2 regions of the Shewanella inventionis genome follow, and region 1 is predicted to be linked to the other one. Evidence: predicted binding sites of a transcription regulator. Region 1 holds the regulator's gene; the other holds the start of a gene.
What was found. The regulator FliA, encoded in region 1, starts transcription of late flagellar genes. The targets are predictions, from matches to a motif close to CTAAAGNTNNNNNNNNNNNNGCCGATA.
Positions count from the first base shown of each region.

Region 2: a site for FliA is predicted at 1,712-1,738, ahead of K8B83_RS11940 (VC2046/SO_2500 family protein). Genes of this name have one in related genera too.

Region 1 is NZ_CP082926.1:2,035,393-2,053,545, forward strand. It holds gene flhA (flagellar biosynthesis protein FlhA) at 1-476, shown strand, start outside; gene flhF (flagellar biosynthesis protein FlhF) at 506-1,894, shown strand; gene K8B83_RS09215 (MinD/ParA family protein) at 1,899-2,780, shown strand; gene K8B83_RS09220 (RNA polymerase sigma factor FliA) at 2,773-3,492, shown strand; gene cheY (chemotaxis response regulator CheY) at 3,538-3,921, shown strand; gene K8B83_RS09230 (protein phosphatase CheZ) at 3,935-4,672, shown strand; gene K8B83_RS09235 (chemotaxis protein CheA) at 4,688-6,931, shown strand; gene K8B83_RS09240 (protein-glutamate methylesterase/protein-glutamine glutaminase) at 6,959-8,164, shown strand; gene K8B83_RS09245 (membrane anchored protein in chemotaxis locus) at 8,157-8,612, shown strand; gene K8B83_RS09250 (ParA family protein) at 8,650-9,444, shown strand; gene K8B83_RS09255 (chemotaxis protein CheW) at 9,428-10,486, shown strand; gene K8B83_RS09260 (chemotaxis protein CheW) at 10,489-10,983, shown strand; gene K8B83_RS09265 (DUF2802 domain-containing protein) at 11,066-11,464, shown strand; gene K8B83_RS09270 (RsmB/NOP family class I SAM-dependent RNA methyltransferase) at 11,582-12,943, opposite strand; gene K8B83_RS09275 (DUF2461 domain-containing protein) at 13,079-13,750, opposite strand; gene K8B83_RS09280 (ATP-dependent zinc protease family protein) at 14,639-15,070, shown strand; gene rimK (30S ribosomal protein S6--L-glutamate ligase) at 15,075-15,980, shown strand; gene K8B83_RS09290 (succinylglutamate desuccinylase/aspartoacylase family protein) at 15,980-16,990, shown strand; gene K8B83_RS09295 (methyl-accepting chemotaxis protein) at 17,590-18,153, shown strand, end outside.
Region 2 is NZ_CP082926.1:2,675,498-2,680,443, reverse strand. It holds gene K8B83_RS11950 (bifunctional diguanylate cyclase/phosphodiesterase) at 1-430, opposite strand, end outside; gene K8B83_RS11945 (DUF406 family protein) at 801-1,091, opposite strand; gene K8B83_RS11940 (VC2046/SO_2500 family protein) at 1,192-1,677, opposite strand; tRNA gene K8B83_RS11935 (tRNA-Tyr) at 1,802-1,886, shown strand; tRNA gene K8B83_RS11930 (tRNA-Tyr) at 1,982-2,066, shown strand; tRNA gene K8B83_RS11925 (tRNA-Tyr) at 2,093-2,177, shown strand; gene K8B83_RS11920 (PLP-dependent cysteine synthase family protein) at 2,356-3,414, shown strand; gene queE (7-carboxy-7-deazaguanine synthase QueE) at 3,504-4,172, opposite strand; gene queC (7-cyano-7-deazaguanine synthase QueC) at 4,371-4,946, shown strand, end outside.

The sequences.
Region 1 (18,153 bases):
TTAAAGTGATGCAAAACTTACTCAACGAGGGGGTGTCGGTACGTGACTTGCGCACAATAGTGCAAACCTTGTTGGAGTATGGCAATAAGAGCAATGATACCGAGGTATTGACAGCCGCGGTGCGTATTGCGCTTAAACGGATGATTGTCCAGGAGATCTCTGGGCCTGAACTGGAAATTCCTGTCATAACATTGGCGCCTGAGTTGGAACAGATGTTGCATAAGTCTATGCAGGCGACAGGCGGAGAAGGGCCAAACATTGAACCAGGCCTTGCAGAACGCATGCAGCAGTCACTTTTAGACGCTGCACAGAAACAAGAAATGGTAGGACAACCAGCCATATTATTGACATCTGGTATGCTAAGATCCACTTTGTCACGATTTGTTAAATACACTATTCCAAATTTACGGGTGATTTCTTACCAAGAAATACCTGATGAGAAGCAAATTAGAATTGTTTCTGCAGTCGGCCAATAGTGATAACGTCAGTTTAAAGAGGTGCGTACGTGAAAATTAAACGATTTTTTGCCAAAGATATGCGTGCAGCATTAGCACAAGTCAAAGACACTCTAGGGTCTGACGCTGTCATTATGTCGAATAAAAAAGTGACTGGCGGCATCGAAATCGTTGCCGCAGTTGATTATGACGAGCCAAAAGCCGCAATTGCTTCACAAGCGCCAACAAACAGTTTTATGGATGTAAGCGAAGACAAAGTATCGCTAGGGGCTAAACCTGCTGTCAAAGCACATTCAAAAGTCAGCCCGCCTCCAGCTGCAGACTCATTACAAGCCTTGCTTGAAAAACAACATAACCGCATGACTCAGCAAATGACAGCAACTCGTCATGATGAGCCAGAACTTCCTGAATGGGCGCGCCAATTACAAGGTGCGAAAACGCCTAAGCCAACGCAAAGTGCTCCAACTGCAAATCATGTTGATAAGTCAAATAAAACGAATAAAAATCAATCAGCTGAGCTGGATTTACTGCGTGAAGAAATGGCATCGTTGAGAAGCCTACTAACACATCAAGTCTCGTCATTAATGAAGGATCACAAAAAACGTTCAGATCCTGTCGGAGCTATGTTAGAAAGTAAATTACTGGCGGCTGAGTTTTCTCCTGCAGTTGCTGCTAAACTAGCAGGGTTAAGCCAACATTATACGCCAGCAGATTTAGTAAGAGCCTTACCGCAAAGTTTAGCTAACCTACTAGATAACCAAGGTGATGATATTGTTAAACGGGGTGGTGTGGTTGCTTTTGTTGGTCCAACGGGTGTGGGTAAAACCACTTCGCTAGCCAAAATTGCCGCGCGTTTTGCCGCACACCATGGCCCAGAGCAAGTGGCATTAATCACGACCGATCATTATCGTATTGGGGCATATGAGCAGTTAGCAACATATGGTAAAATTATGGGCTGCCCTGTTAAGCAAGCACATGATTTAAGTGAATTAGAACAAATTTTGTATCAATTTAGAAATCGCAAGCTAGTGTTAATTGATACTGCTGGTATGGGACAACGTGACATGCGTCTATATCAACAACTTGATAATTTGACAGCAAATAGTAGGATCCCTATCCGCAGTTACTTAGTGATGTCTGCCACTGGCCAACGTCGCGTTCTGCAAGATGCGGTTGAACACTTTAAACGTATTCCATTATCGGGCGCAATTTTGACCAAATTAGATGAATCAGTATCAATTGCAGGTGCATTGAGCGTATTGATTCAAAATGAGTTACCATTGAGTTATGTGACCGACGGTCAACGTGTGCCAGAAGACATGAAAGTGGCTGATACATTAGCATTAGCCAAACAAGCGCTAGCAGCATTAAACGAAACAGAACAACCAACGTCACAAGACACGGCATGGTCAAATGACACTGCCTATGCATTTGAGTAAAGATATGACTCGGGATCAAGCAAGTGGTTTACGTATGATGAATCAACCAAATAACGATAAAGTTAAAGTAATTGCCGTATCCGGTGGTAAAGGCGGGGTAGGTAAAACCAGTGTGTCCATTAATACCGCAGTTGCATTGGCCGAAAAAGGCAAACGTGTACTTGTGCTTGATGCTGACTTAGGTTTAGCCAACGTTGATGTGATGCTAGGGATCCGTGCTGAGAAAAATTTATCTCATGTATTGTCTGGTGATGCTGAACTCGATGATATTATTGTTCGAGGACCTAAAGGCATTGGTATTGTGCCCGCGACGTCAGGCACTCAAGCCATGGTTGAGTTGACTCAGGCACAACATGCGGGCTTAATACGTGCATTTAGTGAAATGCGCACTCAGTTTGACATATTAATTGTTGATACTGCAGCGGGTATTTCTGATATGGTGCTGAGCTTCTCTCGTGCCTCACAAGATGTATTAATCGTTGTGTGTGATGAACCTACATCGATAACCGATGCGTATGCATTGATTAAAATTTTAAGTCGTGAGCACGGTGTGTTCCACTTCAAAATTGTGGCAAATATGGTGCGCAGTTTACGCGAAGGCATGGAATTATTTGCTAAACTCAGTAAAGTGACGGATAGATTTTTAGATGTGGCGTTAGAGCTTGTTGCTACCGTTCCTTTTGATGAAAATTTACGCAAAGCTATTCGTAAGCAAAAATTAGTTGTTGAAGCTTTCCCTAAGTCACCTTCAGCGATTGCTTATCATGGATTGGCCAATAAAATTATGACTTGGCCTGTACCACAGCAACCCGGTGGACATTTAGAGTTTTTTGTTGAACGTTTAGTGCAACGTAAGCCCGTTGAAGAGGGGAGAGCGAGTGAATAAAGCCGCAGCGTATACTCAGTTCGATAATAAAACATCGATTGTTGAACAGTATGCACCGTTGGTGAAAAGAATTGCTCATCACATGTTGGCAAGGCTGCCCGCATCAGTGCAACTGGATGATTTATTACAAGCAGGTATGATGGGGCTTCTTGAAGCGTCATCAAAATTTGATGGCAGCAAAGGGGCTAAATTTGAAACCTTTGCTGGCATTCGTATTCGTGGCGCAATGATAGATGAAATTCGCCGCGGTGACTGGGTTCCACGCTCAGTTCATCGTAATAATCGCCGTGTAGCCCAAGTTATTGACGAACTAGAACAACTGCTAGGGCGCGATGCACGAGACACAGAAATTGCTGAAAAACTTGATATGTCTCTCGATGAGTACCATCATATCTTAAATGATGTTTCTGTCGGTAAAATCATAGGCATAGAAGATCTTGGTGTTTCTCAGGATGTGTTAACCACAAACGACGAATCCCCAGATGAAGCATTTGATTCTCTTGCTGAGACTCAATTCCAATCTGCACTGGTTGAAGCAATCAAAACCTTGCCAGAAAGAGATGCTTTAGTGCTGTCGTTATATTATGACGAAGCGCTAAACTTAAAAGAAATTGGTGCCATCCTTGAGGTAAGCGAGTCACGAGTGAGCCAGATATTAAGTCAGGCCATGCTCAGACTAAAAGCCAAGCTCAAGCATTGGACACAAGAATAATAACTAATTATAGAGCAAACGAGTGTCAGCTCACCGGAGGAAACCTTGGACAAGAATATGAAGATTCTTATTGTTGACGATTTTTCAACAATGAGACGTATCATTAAGAACTTGTTGCGAGACTTGGGATTTAATAATACCCAAGAAGCAGATGATGGCTCAACAGCCCTACCTATGTTACAAAAAGGTGACTTTGACTTTGTTGTAACCGACTGGAACATGCCTGGAATGCAGGGTATTGATTTACTCAAAGCTATCCGTGCAGATGATTCACTTAAACACCTACCTGTTTTGATGGTGACCGCTGAAGCTAAGCGCGAACAAATCATTGCGGCAGCCCAAGCCGGTGTGAATGGATATGTTGTAAAACCTTTTACCGCCGCCACGTTAAAAGAAAAGTTAGATAAAATCTTTGAACGTCTCGGATAAGCAAGGATAAGTCATGCAGGCATCATTATCGGGGTTAATCACTCTCGAACAGGCCCAGCAACTTGTTGAACTGCTATCGGCGGGAGAGCAAGATAAAGCTGACGACATAATTAGAGAGCTCGCTTCTCCACTACAACGCGAGTTGTTTGAAGAAGTGGGTAAGCTCACTCGCCAATTACACAGCGCCCTCAAAGATTTTCAAATCGATAATCGTTTATCTGAATTAGCCAACACCGAAATTCCGGACGCTAAAGAAAGATTGAACTACGTCATTGATATGACCGAGCAAGCTGCTAATAAAACCATGGATGCGGTTGAAGAATGTTTGCCTTTGGCCGATACCATTATAAGCAATATTCAGTCTGTAACACCGATGTGGGACAAATTGATGCGTCGTGATATTGAGCTTGGTGAATTTAAGTCACTTTGCCACGATGTTCAGCAATTTATGTCTAACAGTGAGCATGACTCAAACCGTCTTCGTGAATTGCTCAATCAGATATTAATGGCACAAGATTTCCAGGATTTAACCGGCCAGATGATCCGCCGCGTGATTGAACTAGTGCGTGAAGTCGAAAATAGTTTAGTGTCGATGTTGACCGTGTTTGGTGAGCATACAGCTGAATCATTACCTACGATTAAAGATAATAAGATAGAGGCAGAAGGCCCAATCATGAACGCTGAATTACGCGAAGACGTGGTCACGGGTCAGGATGAAGTTGATGATCTGCTATCAAGTCTGGGTTTCTAATTAGGAGTCAATTTAATGTCCTTTGATGTTGATGAAGAGATACTCCAGGACTTTTTAATTGAAGCTGGCGAGATTTTAGAGCTTCTACAGGAGCAGTTAGTCGCTCTTGAAAATAATCCTGATGACAGTGATTTACTAAATGCCATTTTCCGTGGATTTCATACTGTAAAAGGTGGTGCTGGATTTTTAAGTCTGACACCAATGGTTGATGTTTGTCACGAAGCTGAAAACACCTTTGATCTTTTACGTACAGGTAAACGCAGTGTCAATGCCGAGTTAATGGATATTATTTTGCAGGCTGTTGATGCAATTAATACCATGTTTGCTCAAACTCAACAGGGACAACAACAAGATCCTGCTGACTCAGACTTGCTTGCAAAACTAAAACTATTAAGCTCCGGTGCTCCTTTGCCATCTGAAATGGGCGAGTCCGCCCCTGAGCCAGAAATCATTGAAGACGTTGCAGATAATATTGAACCTGAATACGTAGAAGATATCAGCCCTGAGGTCGCCGCTTCATCCAATTCGGCCGGTATTGATGAAATTGACGAGTCAGAATTTGAAGCACTACTCGATGCTTTGCACGGCAGTGGTAAAAGCCCTACATCTGCACAAAGCCCTTCAGAAAATAAAGACACTTCAGCGCCTAAATCAGCCTCTTCATCTTCGACAAGTAGTGATGAAATTACCGATGATGAATTCGAAGCCTTACTTGATGAGCTGCATGGTTCTGGATCGTTTAAAGCGAAAACAGAATCGGTTGCCGAAAAAGTAAAACCAGCAGAACCCATTGTTGAACCCTTGGTTGATTCAGACGAAATTACCGACGATGAGTTTGAACGCTTACTTGATGAGTTACATGGAAAAGGCGGTGCACCTGTAGCGGTGTCTACACCATCTGCTGCAAAACCTACTGCTGCCAGAGCGGCAGAGCCCGTACCACCTAAAGCGACCGAAACGCCAAAACCGACTCCCCCAGCGCCAGTGGTTAAACCTGTTGCGGCCCCCGCACCTAAAGTTGATGCTGTTCAAGATAAAGCTCCTGCACCCGCGCCAGCTAAAGCCAATGCAGTACCGCAAGGTGAAACCACAGTTCGCGTTGATACTGCACGCCTTGATCAAATTATGAATATGGTCGGGGAATTAGTATTGGTACGTAACCGTTTAGTGAGCCTTGGTATTACTCGCGAAGACGAAGAAATGTCTAAAGCGCTTGCTAACCTTGATCTTGTTACTGCTGATTTGCAAGGTGCGGTAATGAAAACCCGTATGCAGCCAATTAAGAAAGTATTTGGCCGTTTCCCGAGGGTTGTGCGCGATCTAGCACGAACGTTAAACAAAGAAATTGATTTAGTCATGATTGGTGAAGAAACCGATCTTGATAAAAACTTAGTTGAGGCGCTGGCTGATCCACTTGTCCACTTAGTGCGTAACTCAGTTGACCACGGTATTGAAATGCCAATCACTCGTGAAGCCAATGGTAAGCCACGCTCAGGAACCATCACACTCTCTGCAAGTCAAGAAGGTGACCATATCCTTCTCAAAATTGAGGATGATGGCGCTGGTATGGACCCAGAGAAGCTAAAGCAAATTGCTATTTCTCGTGGCGTACTAGACGAAGATTCTGCTGCAAGAATGACAGATAACGAAGCGTATAATTTGATTTTTGCGCCAGGTTTTTCCACCAAAGTTGAAATTTCAGATATTTCAGGCCGCGGAGTGGGTATGGATGTGGTTAAAACCCGCATTAACCAGCTAAATGGTACTGTTCATATCGACTCGATGAAAGGCAAAGGCACTATTCTTGAAATTAAAGTGCCGTTAACGCTAGCCATCATGCCAACATTAATGGTTGACGTTTCTAAACAAGTCTTTGCATTGCCGTTATCAAGTGTCAATGAAATATTTAATCTGGACCTAAGTAAAACCAATATTGTTGATGGTCAGTTAACCGTTATTTTCCGTAATAAAGCCGTGCCATTGTTTTATCTCGAGCATTGGTTACATATTAAAAAAACCAAGTTTAAGCATGGCGATAAAAAACATGGTCATGTTGTGATTGTGCAGCTAGGTACAATGCAAATTGGTTTTGTGGTTGATGCGCTCATCGGCCAAGAAGAAGTGGTGATTAAGCCGTTAGGCACTATGCTGCAAGGAACGCCAGGTATGGCAGGTGCAACTATCACTTCAGATGGTGGCATTGCATTGATTCTTGATATTCCTGGGCTACTTAAACATTACGCCAAAAATAAAAAATAATAAAAGTTCCATTATTTAAGGAATTCAATGGCCATAAAAGTATTAGTTGTAGACGATTCTAGCTTTTTTCGACGACGAGTCAGTGAAATTGTTAACCAAGATCCTGAGCTCGAAGTTGTTGCTGTTGCTGTTAATGGCAAAGAAGCGATTGATATGGCTGCAAAATTTAAACCTCAAGTGATCACGATGGATATCGAGATGCCGGTTATGGACGGTATTAGTGCTGTGCGTGAGATTATGGCGAGCAATCCTACGCCCATTTTGATGTTTTCTTCGCTAACCCATGATGGTGCTAAAGCAACACTCGACGCGCTAGAAGCTGGCGCTCTCGACTTTTTGCCTAAACGTTTTGAAGACATCGCTACCAACAAAGATGATGCGATAAGTTTGCTTCAGCAGCGCATAAAAGCGTTGGGGAAAAGACGGGTATATCGACCAAGCCCTGTGTCAACTAACACTCTGGACTCGCGGCGTCCTGCCAGCTTATCACAAAGTAGTCTAAGAGAACCGCACCGTCCATTAAGTTCAAGGCTTAATAGTGGTTCTTTAACGCAAGCTGGATCGTCATTGCCTACTCGCAGCCAGTTAAATTCTACGCTCGAGCGCCAGCCTGCGCCGGCGGCCCAATCATTATCAACTATCAGAGCCAGTGGTAAACAATACAAAGTACTACTTATTGGGACCTCCACAGGCGGACCGGTGGCACTGCAAAAAGTATTGACGGCATTTCCAGCAAATTACCCGCACCCCATAGTACTTATTCAGCATATGCCAGCGGCTTTTACCCCAGCGTTTGCTGCACGCTTAAATACCCTATGCAAAATTGAAGTTAAAGAAGCACAAAATGGTGATGTGTTACGAGCTGGTTGTGCCTATCTTGCACCTGGTGGAATGCAGCTAATGCTTGAACGTGCAGGAATGACTGGGCGTTTAAAAGTTGTTGCAGGCACGAGTGACATGAATTACAAGCCGTCGGTTGATATTACCTTTGCGTCGGCATCTAAAGCTTTTGGTGGTGATGTATTGGCTGTCGTATTAACAGGGATGGGGGCAGATGGCAGAGAAGGTGCCAGAATGCTTAAGTCCGCTGGAGCCACTATTTGGGCTCAAGACGAAGCCAGTTGTGTTGTTTACGGTATGCCACAAGCAGTGGCATCTGCAGGGCTTGCTGCGCATTCAATTGCGCTTGAAAACATGGCCGATGCGATATTAAAAGAAACCAGTCGTGGCTAATTCGTCGACGTCATTAACGACTAAGCTAATGTTAGGCTTGTTTTTGTGTGTTATTGCCATTGTCGTTTTAGGCAGTTTATATCTTGACTCGCAGCGTAAAATGGCCGTGCTTACAAAAGAAATTGAACACTTAAAAGCATCGCAAGTGCTCTTGATGGTACCTGAAGAACAAGCTGAAAATATTGCTAATTGGTTGTTAACGCATCCAGAACAAACCCAGGCTATGATAAACCAAACCGCAAAAGATGAGGCGCGCAGCGTGTTAATTGGCCCAGGTGCTATCGAAACTGACACCGCAAAAACACCAGAGAGTGTTAACCGTTCACAGACACCGCCAACTCAAGAAGTGATAGTGTCAGAGAATGCTCAGGGCGTTAAGGTCATCAGCCTACCAAATGGCGGTATTAGAGTTACAACCCGTGATGACAAACAGCAAAAACAACAATGAGCATTACATTAGATAATGATAAGTTGAGAGGCTATTTTTGAAAGTATGGACAGTTGCAAATCAAAAAGGTGGAGTAGGTAAAACGACCACAGTTGCCAGTTTAGCGGGAGCTATCGTTAAACGTGGTCAACGAGTGTTAATGATAGATACCGATCCTCACGCTTCATTGGGTTACTATTTGGGTATTGACTCTGAAGAAGTGCCAAGCTCGCTTTATGATATTTTTGTTAATCATCAGGCGTTGACACAAGAATTGATCATGCAAAATGTCATTCCTACTCAAATTGAAGGTCTAGACATCATACCGGCTAATATGGCTTTGGCGACACTTGACCGCTCATTAGGGCATCAAGAAGGCATGGGGTTAGTGTTACGTAATTTATTGGCACTAGTTGAAGACAAGTACGATGTGGCAATCATTGATTGTCCTCCAGTACTGGGTGTTCTCATGGTTAATGCATTAGCTGCTAGCCAACATATTATTATTCCAGTGCAAACCGAATTTTTGGCGATTAAAGGCCTTGAGAGAATGGTTAAAACCATGGAGATCATGGGACGTTCTAAAAAAACACGTTACAGTTACACGGTATTACCAACCATGTACGATAAACGGACGAAAGCATCACCCATTGCTTTGCAGTTCTTACAAGATAAATACGGCCAAACTTTGTGGCCTAATGATGTGATCCCAGTGGATACTAAATTTAGAGATGCCAGCTTAGCTCACCTACCGGCATCACATTATTCTGCGACTAGTCGTGGAGTTAAAGCTTATAATCGTCTACTTGATTTTTTATGTGCTCGGGAGTTTGCTCATGTCAAAATCGGTTGATGAAACTGTTTTTGATTATTTCAGTCTTTTATTACAGGAACCGCCAACAAAACCTGTTATTGAAGCTGATACTAAGCCGATATTAGAATCAAAAACAGCCCAAGCCGTAAAGGACACTTCGCCTATTAAGGATACAACCCTTGTTGGCCAGTCTTCTTCGTCATTGGTGTCTCAAACTGCGCAATCAAAAGTTGAGGCGCCTCGACGCTTTGCCGAACCAAACACTCAAGTAGATAAGTTAGCCCTTGAAAAGTTATTATCTGCAGTTTCACATGCAAATAAAGATAATGACATTCAAAAGCAAATAAAGGCAAGTGCAGAGCGAGTTCGCATAGCGATCAGTGAAACTGAGGCTTCTGTTAGTGTTCAACCTAACGTTGACGACACGCCTTTACAAAAAAACACCTTAACAAATAAAGAAATCAAATCGTTAGTCGATATAAAAACTGACAATAGTGCGCTAGCTGAGCTAAAAGACGCTATTATTAAACATGATAAGATTGCTGAAGAAAAAGCGGCTCACCAATTACAACAAACAGGGGCAACTCCACCTAGCATTACTCAAAATTTGCAAGAAGTGTTAGATGATGAGTTTCAAGTATTGTTTTTTAATGTGGCGGGCTTAACTTTAGCCGTGCCATTAGTGAGTTTAGGTGGCATCATAAAGATAGAGAAAATTAATCACCTTATAGGCCGTCCATCGTGGTTTAAAGGTGTGCAAACTCATCGTGACACAAAAATTAATGTTGTTGATACCTGCGCCTGGGTTATGCCAGAAAAATACACACCAGAGCTGGCGCAATCAGTAAATTATCAATATCTTGTTATGCTAGAAAACAGTGCTTGGGGATTAACCTGTGAGTCATTGGTTAATGCCGTTAAAATAGATAAATCACACGTCAACTGGCGTGAAAAACCGGGTAAGCGTCCATGGCTTGCTGGGGTAGTAAAACAACAAATGTGTGGCATTTTGCATGTACAAGCATTAATTGAAATGCTTGATGCAGGTTTAGGTTGTCAGGATTCGATTGACCGAGGTTAACTATGAGCGATTCTAGAAGTGTAGCAGCGGTTGCTGCGGGTAAAGACGATGCGGTTTTACAATGGGTAACATTTAAGTTAGACCATGAAACCTACGGTATAAATGTTATGCAGGTACAAGAAGTATTGCGTTATACCGAAATAGCTCCAGTACCGGGCGCGCCTGATTACGTACTCGGTATTATTAACCTTCGTGGCAACGTGGTTACTGTGATTGATACTCGCTCACGTTTTGGCCTGCAATCTGCTGAACTTGACGACTCAACTCGAATTGTTATCATCGAAGCTGAAAAACAAGTGATTGGTATTTTGGTAGATAGCGTTGCTGAAGTGGTTTATTTACGTCGCTCAGAAATTGATAATGCACCCAATGTCGGTACCGAAGAAAGCGCGAAGTTTATTCAAGGCGTGAGTAATCGAGATAATGAATTATTGATTTTAGTCGACCTAGATAAGTTGTTGTCAGACGACGAGTGGGTTGAGTTAACGCAACTCTAAAACAGACGTTGTAATCCAAAAGCCAACTCTGATATGTTGGCTTTTTTGTTTTGCTCTATGTTTTGGCAAAATAGGTATATTGATGGGTGATGAATTTTTAATTGCAGCTCTAGTGTACGTAGTAGCTTGCCTAGGTTTAGTGCTTTATCTTCAAAAACAATCACGTAAGTTAAAGACCAAAGTTGACGCATTAACGGTACTGGTTAAAGAGAGCGATCGTCAGCGTGAAGCCGTAAAGCGTGAGTTGCATGAGCTTCGCAGTGGTACTATTGGTGTTGGCCGTCGAGTTGTTGAGTTAGAAAAAAAACTATCTCAGCAGTCTGATATGATTGAAGAAGCCAGTCAGCAAGACCCTCAAGCTAAACTTTATTCTCGGGCGGTTAAAATGGTTGGGCTTGGCGCAGGGGTTGAAGAGTTAATGCAAGAGTGCGAGCTACCCAAGGCAGAAGCTGAATTAATTTTAAGATTGCATCGAAAGTAATGAATTATTACAACGATTTAAACTTAAACAAAAACGCCATCTAATTAGATGGCGTTCTTGCTTATGATTAAGCGGTAATTGTTGTGTTAACTCATAGGGCATTGAATTAATTAGATTTTATTTTCGGCGCATTTTAGCGACAAACATCCCATCACTATCTGCAACTTGCGGCCAAATGGTAAGCATGCTGCACGATCCACCTGTAAATGGGTGGATCACAGGTACTAATTCGAATTCATTAGTTTGCGCTAAAAACGCCTCAACAACGTGTTCATTTTCACTTGGTGACAATGAACACGTTGCATACACTAATTGCCCACCTGATTTCACCGCCTTAGCACTGCGGGTTAAAATATCTAATTGCAGCGTTGGTTTATCACTCACCGCGCTTGCATCATCTAACCAGCGCATATCTGGATTGCGTCGCCAAGTGCCTGTGCAACTGCACGGCGCATCAACTAACACACCGTCAAACATGTTGGCATTAACGGGTAGGGCATCTGATTTCCATGGCGCAACACTAATGTTGTTAAAGCCCGCACGGCTTGCTCGTTTGTTCAGTTCTTCTAAAGGCTTATGGCGAATGTCTGAGGCAATAATGCTGCCACTGCTTTGTGGGTGTTGTTGTAGCATTAACGAGCGTAATTGTAAGGTTTTACCACCGGCGCCACTGCACGCATCCCACCATCGTTCATCAGCATTAGGTTGGCAAACTTGGCCAATAACTTGAGAGGCAAGATCTTGAATTTCAAGATGACCTTGCTTATAAGTTTCAATCTCATTGAGGTTGATGCTCTTATTGCCCAGACTTATGGCGTCAGTAAAGTATTGACTGGCCACGGCGTCAACACCGGCGTTATTCAGTTGCGCAATGGCAGTGGCAGTCTTTATGCTCTGTACACGAGCCCAAATTGGCGGGCGACTGGTCATTGCTTCAACTACAGCGAGTTGTTCTGCTGGTGAAACCGGGCAGGTTTGCCAAAACCAGCTGGGCAGTAAATCGCTAAGTTGACAATCGGTTAGACCAGATAACGACATAAATAACGCGAGTTTGTCATTAATACTGTCGCTGTTTGTAGGCGGTACTTCTGTTGGCGTCCATGCGGCTATCGTGTCCCATGCTTGAGTAATATCTTGCCATGTATGCTGCTCAAGTGCAGCACAAGCCGTTAACTGTCTAAACCAAGTTACGTGAGGTTGTGGTGCTTGCAATTGTTTCAGCCAACCCCACCAACGAAATAATCCAAATAACGTTTCGCGGATCACTCGTCTATCTTTTGAACCGTGCTTTTTATGTTCACGAAAATATTGGCCAATAATTCTATCAGCCGGCATTTTGGTGCTCATGACCTGGTTAAACAGCATTTCTATCGTGGTGGCATAACTCAGTGCACGTTTTTGTGCGGGAGTACTGGCCTCAATAACAATGCTGTCATTAAATACTGACAGAAAGGGTTTAGCAGAATGTGTTTGACTCATTAAATAACCTGATGTGGCGAAATAGCAAAAATATTGGTGCAACTTAATGCAATATGGCGCTAGTTTACCATGCCTTGAGGCGAAAACCGCATAGGTCAGCGGAGTTAGTTTTTACTGCTAAATATGTTGTTTGCGTTAAAAATCTAAAGACAGTGCAAAGCACAGATAAGCCATTAATGAACGAGTATGTTCAAACTCTTTACTGCAAAATTCGACAAAATGCTCGCTACACACTTGCTCAATGGTGATGGGCTTGATTGCGATAAAATCTTTACGTTTAAGCTCATCAATTAGTGGATGCTGGCTATCAAATCCCCGTGGCGGCCTGAGTAAACTGTCGCCCGTTAATTCAAACCCAGCTTGCTTTAACGTCGCCAAGGCTTTTTTGTAGCTGTTTGGGTTTTCATCGATACAATGCCTTATCGCATTAAGCGCTTTAGATTCAGGGTGCCAAATACCCGCGGCAATAAAACATTCATCATTGGCTATATGCACATAAAACCCAGGGGCATGAACATCTTTTGCTTGGAAATGCCTAAACTGAATGCCTACATTGGTTTTATATGGGGTTTTATCTTTACTAAAACGGCTATCACGTTGTGGACGCATTAAGCTACCACCGACCTTTTTAGGAATGGCTGTAAATCGAGGTGATAAGGCTAAAATAGGCCCTTGCATTGCGTCAATAAATTGTAGCGCTGGAGTACGAACATTATCTTCATAATCGGTTTGATTAGCTTTAAACCATTCCCTGTCATTATGAGTGGCCAGTTGTTGTAAAAAATGAAAGCTATGAGAGCTAAACATGGTAATACCTTTTATATCGTTAATCCTAAATGATAACCGTGAGCGTGTTTTGGGTTTATGAGGCACATGTCCATGTGGCAATGTGAAATACGACTTAGGTTTGGGTATATCAATGATATCGTAAATCGGTCCTGTTTATCATTTACGTTATGATAAAGAACCTGTCATTTTTATGATCATTTGGGTCTAAAATAACCTGTACTATTATATACACACCAACAGATTTTGATATGAGTGTTATTTAACCTTTTATATTTTTTCGTTAGTGTTTTAAAGTATATTTTTAAAGTTAAGTCACCTTTTTGTCGCTTTGGATATGGTGTGTTTTTTTTGTAACCTACTGAGTTAAAGCTTTAATTTTTGTTGGTGTTCAATGTTAGTTTGATATAAATAGCATTTTTGTGTTAAAATTGCTTTAAAGGTTGTTTTATCCCAGTCTTGTTATTTTGTTTTTTATCAAGCATCTTGTTTGTATCTTCCCTAAATCGCATTCATTCACAATGACACAACATTTTCCGGATTAACATGTTAGTGTACTGAGAGTGACTGGCTGACGACTAAAACCATCGGTTATTAGTCTATATCTTGACTAGAATACATTGAACAAGGTCACATTGATGGCAATAAAGTCACAGTTTGGCGATATCACAAGATACCAATCAGGATAAATAAGTTATCAGAGGTTACGTAGGGAAATCGCTTAGAATTAAGGTAGGGGTTGCAGCTAACTAGTTGTTCTACCTTGAAAATGTCTAGCAACCTTGTAAGCGATGTTAACCAGTAAGAATGATCACATTCTTGTACTGATTGGTATTACATAATCATAAATAGATTTTATGGATAGATTACACTCTGGAATGAAAATTCCTCTACAAGAAAGGATCGACCATGACTGAACACTCCCTCGGAATAGTGGGTTGGCGAGAGTGGGGCACTTTTCCTGAAATTGGCAACGAAAGAGTCAAAATCAAAGTGGATACTGGCGCAAAAACGTCTTGTTTGCACGCATTTAAAATTAAACCGTTTCAAAAAAATAAACAAAAGTGGGTTCGAGTCTGGCTTCATCCGGAGCAAGATTCTGATCGTGAAGTAGTGTGCGAATTCCCTGTATTTGATCGCCGAGCTGTAAGTGACTCCGGCGGACATGTGACTAACCGCTACGTGATAAAAACGCCGATTATTATCGGTGACCAACAATTCGATATCGAACTGACCTTAACAAACAGAGACAACATGACATTCAGAATGTTGCTTGGCCGGCGCGCATTAGAAGGGCGTTTTTTGGTAAATTCAGCAGAGTCATATTTAGCAGGAGAATAGCAAAATGCAAATCGCCATTATGTCGAGAAATCGCAATCTTTATTCAACAAGTCGACTTAAAGAAGCGGCTGAAGCACGTGGTCATGAAGTTAAAATTGTTGACCCACTAAAGTGTTACATGAACATCAATATGAACGCGCCTAGCATCCATGTTCGCGGTGAAGAGCTGCCAAAATTTGATGCAGTTATTCCGCGTATTGGTGCCTCGGTCACGTTTTATGGTACAGCCGTTTTACGCCAATTTGAGATGATGGGAACACACCCATTAAACGAATCCGTTGCCATTACTCGTTCACGCGATAAATTACGTTCGTTACAGCTTTTATCTCGTAAAAGTATAGGTTTGCCAATAACGGGCTTTGCTAACCAACCAGCAGATGTGCCAGATTTATTGGACATGGTGGGCGGTGCGCCTTGTGTCATTAAACTGCTTGAAGGAACTCAAGGGATCGGTGTAGTGCTTGCTGAAACGCGTAAAGCGGCAGAGTCAGTTATTGAAGCGTTTATGGGCTTAAAAGCCAACATCATGGTGCAAGAATATATTGCTGAAGCAGGTGGTGCAGACATTCGTTGTTTTGTGATTGGCGATCGCGTGATTGCAGCAATGAAACGCCAAGCATTACCGGGTGAGTTTCGCTCTAATTTACACCGTGGTGGTTCAGCCAGCATTGTTAAGTTAACGCCAGAAGAGCGCTCTACAGCGCTTAGGGCTGCGAAAACAATGGGCTTAAATGTTGCCGGTGTTGACATTTTACGTTCTAAACATGGCCCGTTAGTAATGGAAGTGAACTCTTCTCCTGGCCTTGAAGGTATCGAAAAAGCAACTGGGATTGATGTTGCAGAGAAGATCATTCAATTTATCGAAAAAAATGTTAAGCCTACTAGCGCAAAAACCAAAGGAGTCGGTTAATGGCAAAAAAGCACGAACCGTTTGTTATTGGTGATGTATCTGTTACCGCTGGGACACAATTAAGTGTCAAGCTGCCTGCTGCAAAACTGTATAACGACACACCAATGGATTTGCATGTTGAAGTATTTCACGGCACAAAACCTGGGCCTACGTTGCTTGTGTGCGCGGCCATTCATGGTGATGAGTTAAATGGCATTGAGATATGTCGACGTTTGCTCGGTCGTGTGAATGCTAAAACCTTAACCGGCACCTTATTAGTGGTACCGATTGTGAATGTGTTTGGTTTTATCCAGCAATCACGTTACCTGCCTGATCGCCGTGATTTAAATCGCTGCTTTCCTGGGTCTGCTAAAGGTGCTTTAGCCAGTCGTTTAGCACATTTGTTCAGCAGTATGCTGGTAAAGCGTGCAACGCATATTGTTGATTTGCACACAGGTGCTATTCATCGTGAAAACTTACCGCAAATTCGTTGTGATACAGACGATGAAACCATGCTAGCGATGGCAAATGCTTTTGGCGCACCGGTGGTGATGTCATCAAAAGCGCGTGATGGTTCGATGCGTGGTTATGCAAATAGCCTCGAAATCCCGTGTATTTTATACGAGGCAGGTGAAGCTTTACGCTTTAGCGAGCTGTCGATTAAATCCGGTTTAAATGGTGTATTAAATGTGATGCGATGCATTGGCATGCTTAAAGGTAAAATAAAACCGACAGCATCAGTTAATGCCAGCCGCAGTTATTGGGTACGCAGTGAAGCGGACGGTTTAGTTAATATTAAACTTAAACTCGGTGAGCGCGTATCGAAAGGCCAAGTACTGGCAAACATAGTCAATCCATTGGGCGGTGAGCCTTATGCATTGTTAGCGCCAAGTGACGGGATTATTATCGGTAACAGTAATATACCTGTGACAAATGAAGGTGAAGCCTTGTTCCACATTGCCCAATTTAGTGGCGATGAGATTGAAATTATCAACGATAATCTCGATGATTTTATGCAGGAATATGCATAGCTTGAGTTATCGCTGTGAATGATTGTGACTCAAATGGCGTGGAATCGTATTCCGCGCCATTTTTTTAGGGTAGTAAAAAGCGTTAATACCATTATTTCAACACTGCGCCTCAAACTGAACTGTCTGAGCGACTCTGATTGGTCATATAATTAATGGAAATGGTATAAGATTGCGTAAGAAAAATTGCTTAGAATAAGGCTGAAATTGCAGCGAGTTCGTTGTTTTACCTTCAACATTTCTAACGAAATTATAAGCGATGTTAACCTGTAAAAATGATCACATTTTTGTGCTGAACGGCATAACTCTAGATAACCTCTGCGTCATTTATTCGCCTCTTAAAAGCTTAAGTTAAGTAGGCTCTTATCGTTTGTCATTCGGTATAAACTCAGCTGGTTATTTGTAAAAATTCAGATAGATACTATATTTAAACCTAATAAATGTAAGGTTATACATTTATCTGTATTCACGCTATATTATTAATCGTTAATTAAGCTTTTCGATATAGTCTTTTGTATCATCTAATGATGCTTTACGTGCTTTATTATCGATGACAAAGGATTAATCCTTCACAATATTTAAAGACAAGGAAGTCAGTGCCTATGCGCAATAATCAACCCGTCACCCAAAAACAATTTCACTTTGATGAAAATACACGTCTTATTTCTGGGACAGATTTACGCGGACATATAACCTATTGTAACGATGCTTTTGTTGAGGTTAGCGGTTTTGACAGAGATGAATTAATCGGTAAACCGCATAATCTTGTGCGTCATCCAGATATGCCAAGTGATGTATTTAACGGCATGTGGAAGTGTATCTCTAGCGGTAAGGTGTGGATGGGGCTAGTAAAAAATAGACGTAAAAATGGTGATCATTACTGGGTAAGTGCATTTGTTACGCCGGTATTTGAACACAACAAAGTGGTTGGTTACGAGTCGGTTAGGGTGGTCGCTCTACCTTCAGAAATCGCTCGAGCCGAAGCCGCTTATGCACGAATTAGAGCTCAAAAAGCACCACGACCTTTATCTGCAAAGCTAGCTCACCATGCTATTAAGCTACTCCCAGCCTGGCTGCCAATGTTGATTTTATCTGGCATATTAATGGCATTTTGGGGAGATAGTGCGGGTGCTTTAGGCTTATTAACCCTAATACTAAGTACAGCT
Region 2 (4,946 bases), 630 kb from region 1:
CCCCTTCTATATGTCCATTGATACGAATGGCGACATCAAGGCGGGTGTTTATATTGTGGTGCTGATAATAAGCGGTGAATTGTGGAATTTGCGCGCTTTGCTGATCATCAGAAGAAAGAAGGTAACGATGGGATCGAAGTTCAGTGAAATAGAGCGGGTCAATTGCCGACGTTTGGCGTAAAGATGCATTATGTTCAAGCATATTAGCAACATGGCTAGCAACTAAATTATGCTGGCAAACATGAAATCCATCAAGATTACTGGGAGTAGAGTCATCCTGGCTTAACAACCACACCGACACAAAAGACGCGTCAAAGTGCTCTCTTAAAAGTTGGCATACCAACTCAGAGGTTGCGGTAAAATCACCTTTTTGTTTAGCACTGGAATTTACAATTAATTCCAATAAGTGCTGTTGCTCTTTTCGATTCATTTAAATTCCGAAACGTGATCGAACGACTCAACTGTTCTGACTTGCATCACTTCAATGTGATTTTTTATATTTTTTATTTAATGACAAGGCAGCTACAAAAAATTTGAGTGCAATTTGGGAACAATGTCCGCTTTACTCATGTATACAAGGCTAATGTATACAAAGGCTTTTCAGTAAACAAGCGTTAGCTACTATACTGACTAATAATGGCGAAGATTACACTTTTTACCTATTAACAGCAAACATTTAGTTAGGTTTTTAAACAAGCGAGACAATACGCTGAACTGAGTTTAAGTTATTCATTTAATGGAACAAAAATGAACCGAAATCCATCTCTGCTCCAATATCGCTTTGCTTTGTAATTGTTTCTTTACAATGCGTTTTCGAGCTGAAAAATCATTTTTTCAACACTAAAGGCAAAATCTAAGGTTAACGCGCATTGATCTGCTGTGTGATGAATGCTTGCTTTTGTGCCCGGAAATCGTTGTTCTGCCGCTAATTTTAGTGCGCTAGCTCTTGCTAAGGCATCATCACCGATAAAACTCAACTCCAGTAATGTGTCTTGTGCTTCTACTACTGCGCCAATATCAACGAAGCTTCCGCAATCGGCACAACTGTCGTTAACATTATCGGCTTGCTGCTGTTTAATTTGATTGATCATATCGTGTCCTCAACTGCCTACGTCAATGTGTGACAAGCATGCTAACCTAAACAGCAGAAATTTATATTTGCCAAGCTCACAAATAGACAACTTCGTTTTATTACGCCAGGATTTGGCTTATTTTTCTCTGCGTCGCGATTTGATCAACAAAATGCATCTCTTCAATAATATTGTGTTGTTGATATAAATTGAGGGCTTTACGTTTTGTCAGCACGTCGCAGTTGCTTAAGACTTCAACCATGGCGTCAGGTTGTGAGCCTCTGATAACTAAAGCTTCTGGCGTTAATGCTTGTTGTAATTGAAATTGGCGAGCACCCTCGCGTTGAAAAGTCGCTGCGTTATCGGTAAGGGGAATGTCAGTGGAGACATCAGCAATTAACGCTTGCGCGGGTGGGAGCGAAAATGTTTTGCGAAGTTTTTGTTCAACGCTCAGGTCCTTGTCAAACTGAAATTGCGCCATGTCGCGTGCATCGGCTGACAACATAGCCAATAGTAAACCAAATTCTCCACGACGATTGTGTTCAACCGCCCCGTTTAATCGGCTGCCTATTTGTAACTCATTGACTAATGTTGACTCAATTTGCATATAAAAACATCACTACAACTGCTCAGTGATATTTTATCGACCAAATAAATCAAAACTTTAAAAAATTTTCATTTTTAGGCTTTACATACAAAGGGTTTGTGAATACTATGGCGGCCGCAATTGAGGAGGGGTTCCCGAGTGGCCAAAGGGATCAGACTGTAAATCTGACGGCTCCGCCTTCGAAGGTTCGAATCCTTCTCCCTCCACCATTTGCCTGTTGTATCTTGTACCCGTTTTAGTCATGTATATGATTAAAACAAAAGCGTTAAAGTGTAAATAGAAAGTAAGCAATAAAGAAAAATCTGGAGGGGTTCCCGAGTGGCCAAAGGGATCAGACTGTAAATCTGACGGCTCCGCCTTCGAAGGTTCGAATCCTTCTCCCTCCACCATTTTCTTTATTATCTTCTTTCGCTGTGGAGGGGTTCCCGAGTGGCCAAAGGGATCAGACTGTAAATCTGACGGCTCCGCCTTCGAAGGTTCGAATCCTTCTCCCTCCACCATTTTACATCTCGTTAAGCCTTAACATTTCCAGCTTGTTGTTATCCTCACTGTACACTCATCAATAATCTATTGATTTACTTCTATAAATCTCATTTTTTATCCCATTAACATTTATTTCTTCTTTTCATTTTTTATTTTGGTTATGATTTATTCCCATTTGTAATAACGAGTTTTGTCATGCCAACTACTTGGGTCAATCAGGCCATCGCAAAAATTGAAGCAGATTACCAACGTTCTGCAGACACGCATTTAATCAAATTAGATTTACCACAATTAGTCGGCGTTGATATCTATTTAAAAGACGAGAGCACTCACCCAACCGGCAGTTTGAAACATCGTTTAGCCCGCTCGTTATTTTTATATGCATTATGTAATGGTTGGGTAAAGCAAGGCACGCCCATCATAGAATCATCATCAGGCAGCACCGCCGTCTCTGAGGCCTATTTTGCTCGCTTACTGGGCTTGCCGTTTATTGCTGTTATGCCAAAAACAACGGCCAAAAAGAAAATTCAACAAATTGAGTTTTACGGTGGTCAGTGTCACTTTGTCGATAATGGTAGCCAAATGTATGCAGAGTCAGAACGGTTAGCTCGTGAACTCAATGGCCACTACATGGATCAATTTACTTATGCAGAGCGGGCAACTGATTGGCGTGGTAATAACAACATCGCTGATTCTATTTTTAGTCAAATGGAAAAAGAGCCTCACCCCATTCCAAGTTGGATTGTGATGAGCCCAGGTACTGGCGGCACAAGTGCCACCATAGGCCGTTATATTCGATATCAACAACGTGCAACCCAGTTATGTGTCGTTGATCCTGAAAACTCCGTTTTTTATGATTATTTTCAACGTGGTGATGCCTCAATAACGAGTAATAAAAGCAGTAAAATTGAAGGCATTGGCAGGCCTAGAGTTGAGCCATCATTTATTGCTGGGGTCGTTGACAGTATGTTGCAAATACCCGATGCAGCCTCAATTGCAACAATACAATGGTTAGAACAATTGATTGGCCGTAAAACAGGGGCATCGACAGGGACTAATTTATATGGCGCACTCTTATTGGCGACTAAAATGCGACAAGCTGGTGAAAGCGGTTCAATCGTGACGTTAATTTGTGATGCGGGTGAGCGTTACCTCGACACTTATTACAATCCACAATGGATCGACACCCATATTGGCTGCTTTGAACATTATCGCAAAAAGCTTGAAAATTTTAATGATAGTGGTTTGCTTTAAGTCACCTTACCTCAATACAACAATGCCGCAGATTATTTGCGGCATTATTTTATCATTTGAATATATGGACTTATACCAAGATCATTCTATTAATCGATATTTAAATATTTGTGGGTCTGAATAGACAAGCGCCAGTTACGAGCAATACAAACTTGCATTGCAAGCTGTGTTGCGCGGGGCTTTTGACTAATAGGTTGTAAACAAATGGTTTTGCCTGTGACGTCGATGTCATTCAGTAGTGCATCTAATTCATCAATATGTTTTTCTGTGGCGATGGGGTGTTTAATTTCATTGGCGCGCACTAACGCTTGCTCAAGTACTTTATAACCGCCTTTCATATTCACTTTAGGCGACACCGTCACCCAAACCGAGTCATGACATTTAACTTCAAAAGTGCCACTGGTCTCAATTTGAACCTGATACCCTGCTGCAATAAAATCATTTGTCAGTTCAGTTAAATCATATAAGCATGGCTCACCACCAGTTAACACGATGTGTTTTGCCGTAAAGCCTTTATCTTTAAAAGCTTGGATTAAACTGCTGCCGGTATGATCGGCCCAACGGCCAATAGTGCCATCAACTTGGATAACTTGCTCTGCGCTGACTTTATTTTCAGGCAACACATCCCAGGTTTGTTTAGTATCACACCAAGCACACCCCACAGGACAACCCTGTAAGCGAACGAAAAGTGCCGCGACTCCGGTCAAAGAGCCCTCACCTTGTATTGTTTGAAATACTTCGTTAACTGGATATTTCATCATTTACCTTACTTTTAACGCCTAGCAATAGCACCAGACAAATAACAGGGCGGCATTTATAGAGGATTTTACCGCCAGCTGCAAGTATTTACGCGACGTGCTTTGCACTTGTGCTGACCTTAGGTAAACTATCTGTTCGATATTTTTGAACAACAAGAGTAATAGCGCCAACTGTTTATCGGTGCGTTAAGAGTATTTATGTCAAACACTGCATCACACTCAACCAAAGCATTAGTCGTATTCAGCGGCGGACAAGATTCAACCACTTGCCTTATTCAAGCATTGTCACAATACGATGAAGTCCATGGCATCACTTTTGATTATGGTCAGCGCCACCGACAAGAAATAGAAGTGGCCAAAGCGTTAGCGTTTGAGCTCAATTTAGCCAGCCATAAAGTGATGGACACCACCTTGTTAAACGAGCTAGCCATATCAGCATTAACACGTGATGCAATTCCTGTGTCGCACGAACTTATGAATAACGGCTTACCTAACACATTTGTGCCGGGGCGTAATATATTATTTTTAACATTGGCAGGTATTTATGCCTACCAACTTGGCTGTGATGTCATTATCACAGGCGTGTGCGAAACGGACTTTTCAGGCTACCCAGATTGCCGAAATGAATTTATTCAGTCAATGCAGCAATCGTTAGCTTTAGGAATGGACAAGCCATTGAAGATAGTCACGCCGTTAATGTGGCTCAATAAAGCTGAAACCTGGGCTTTGGCTGATAAATATCAACAATTAGCGTTAGTGCAAAATAAAACCCTA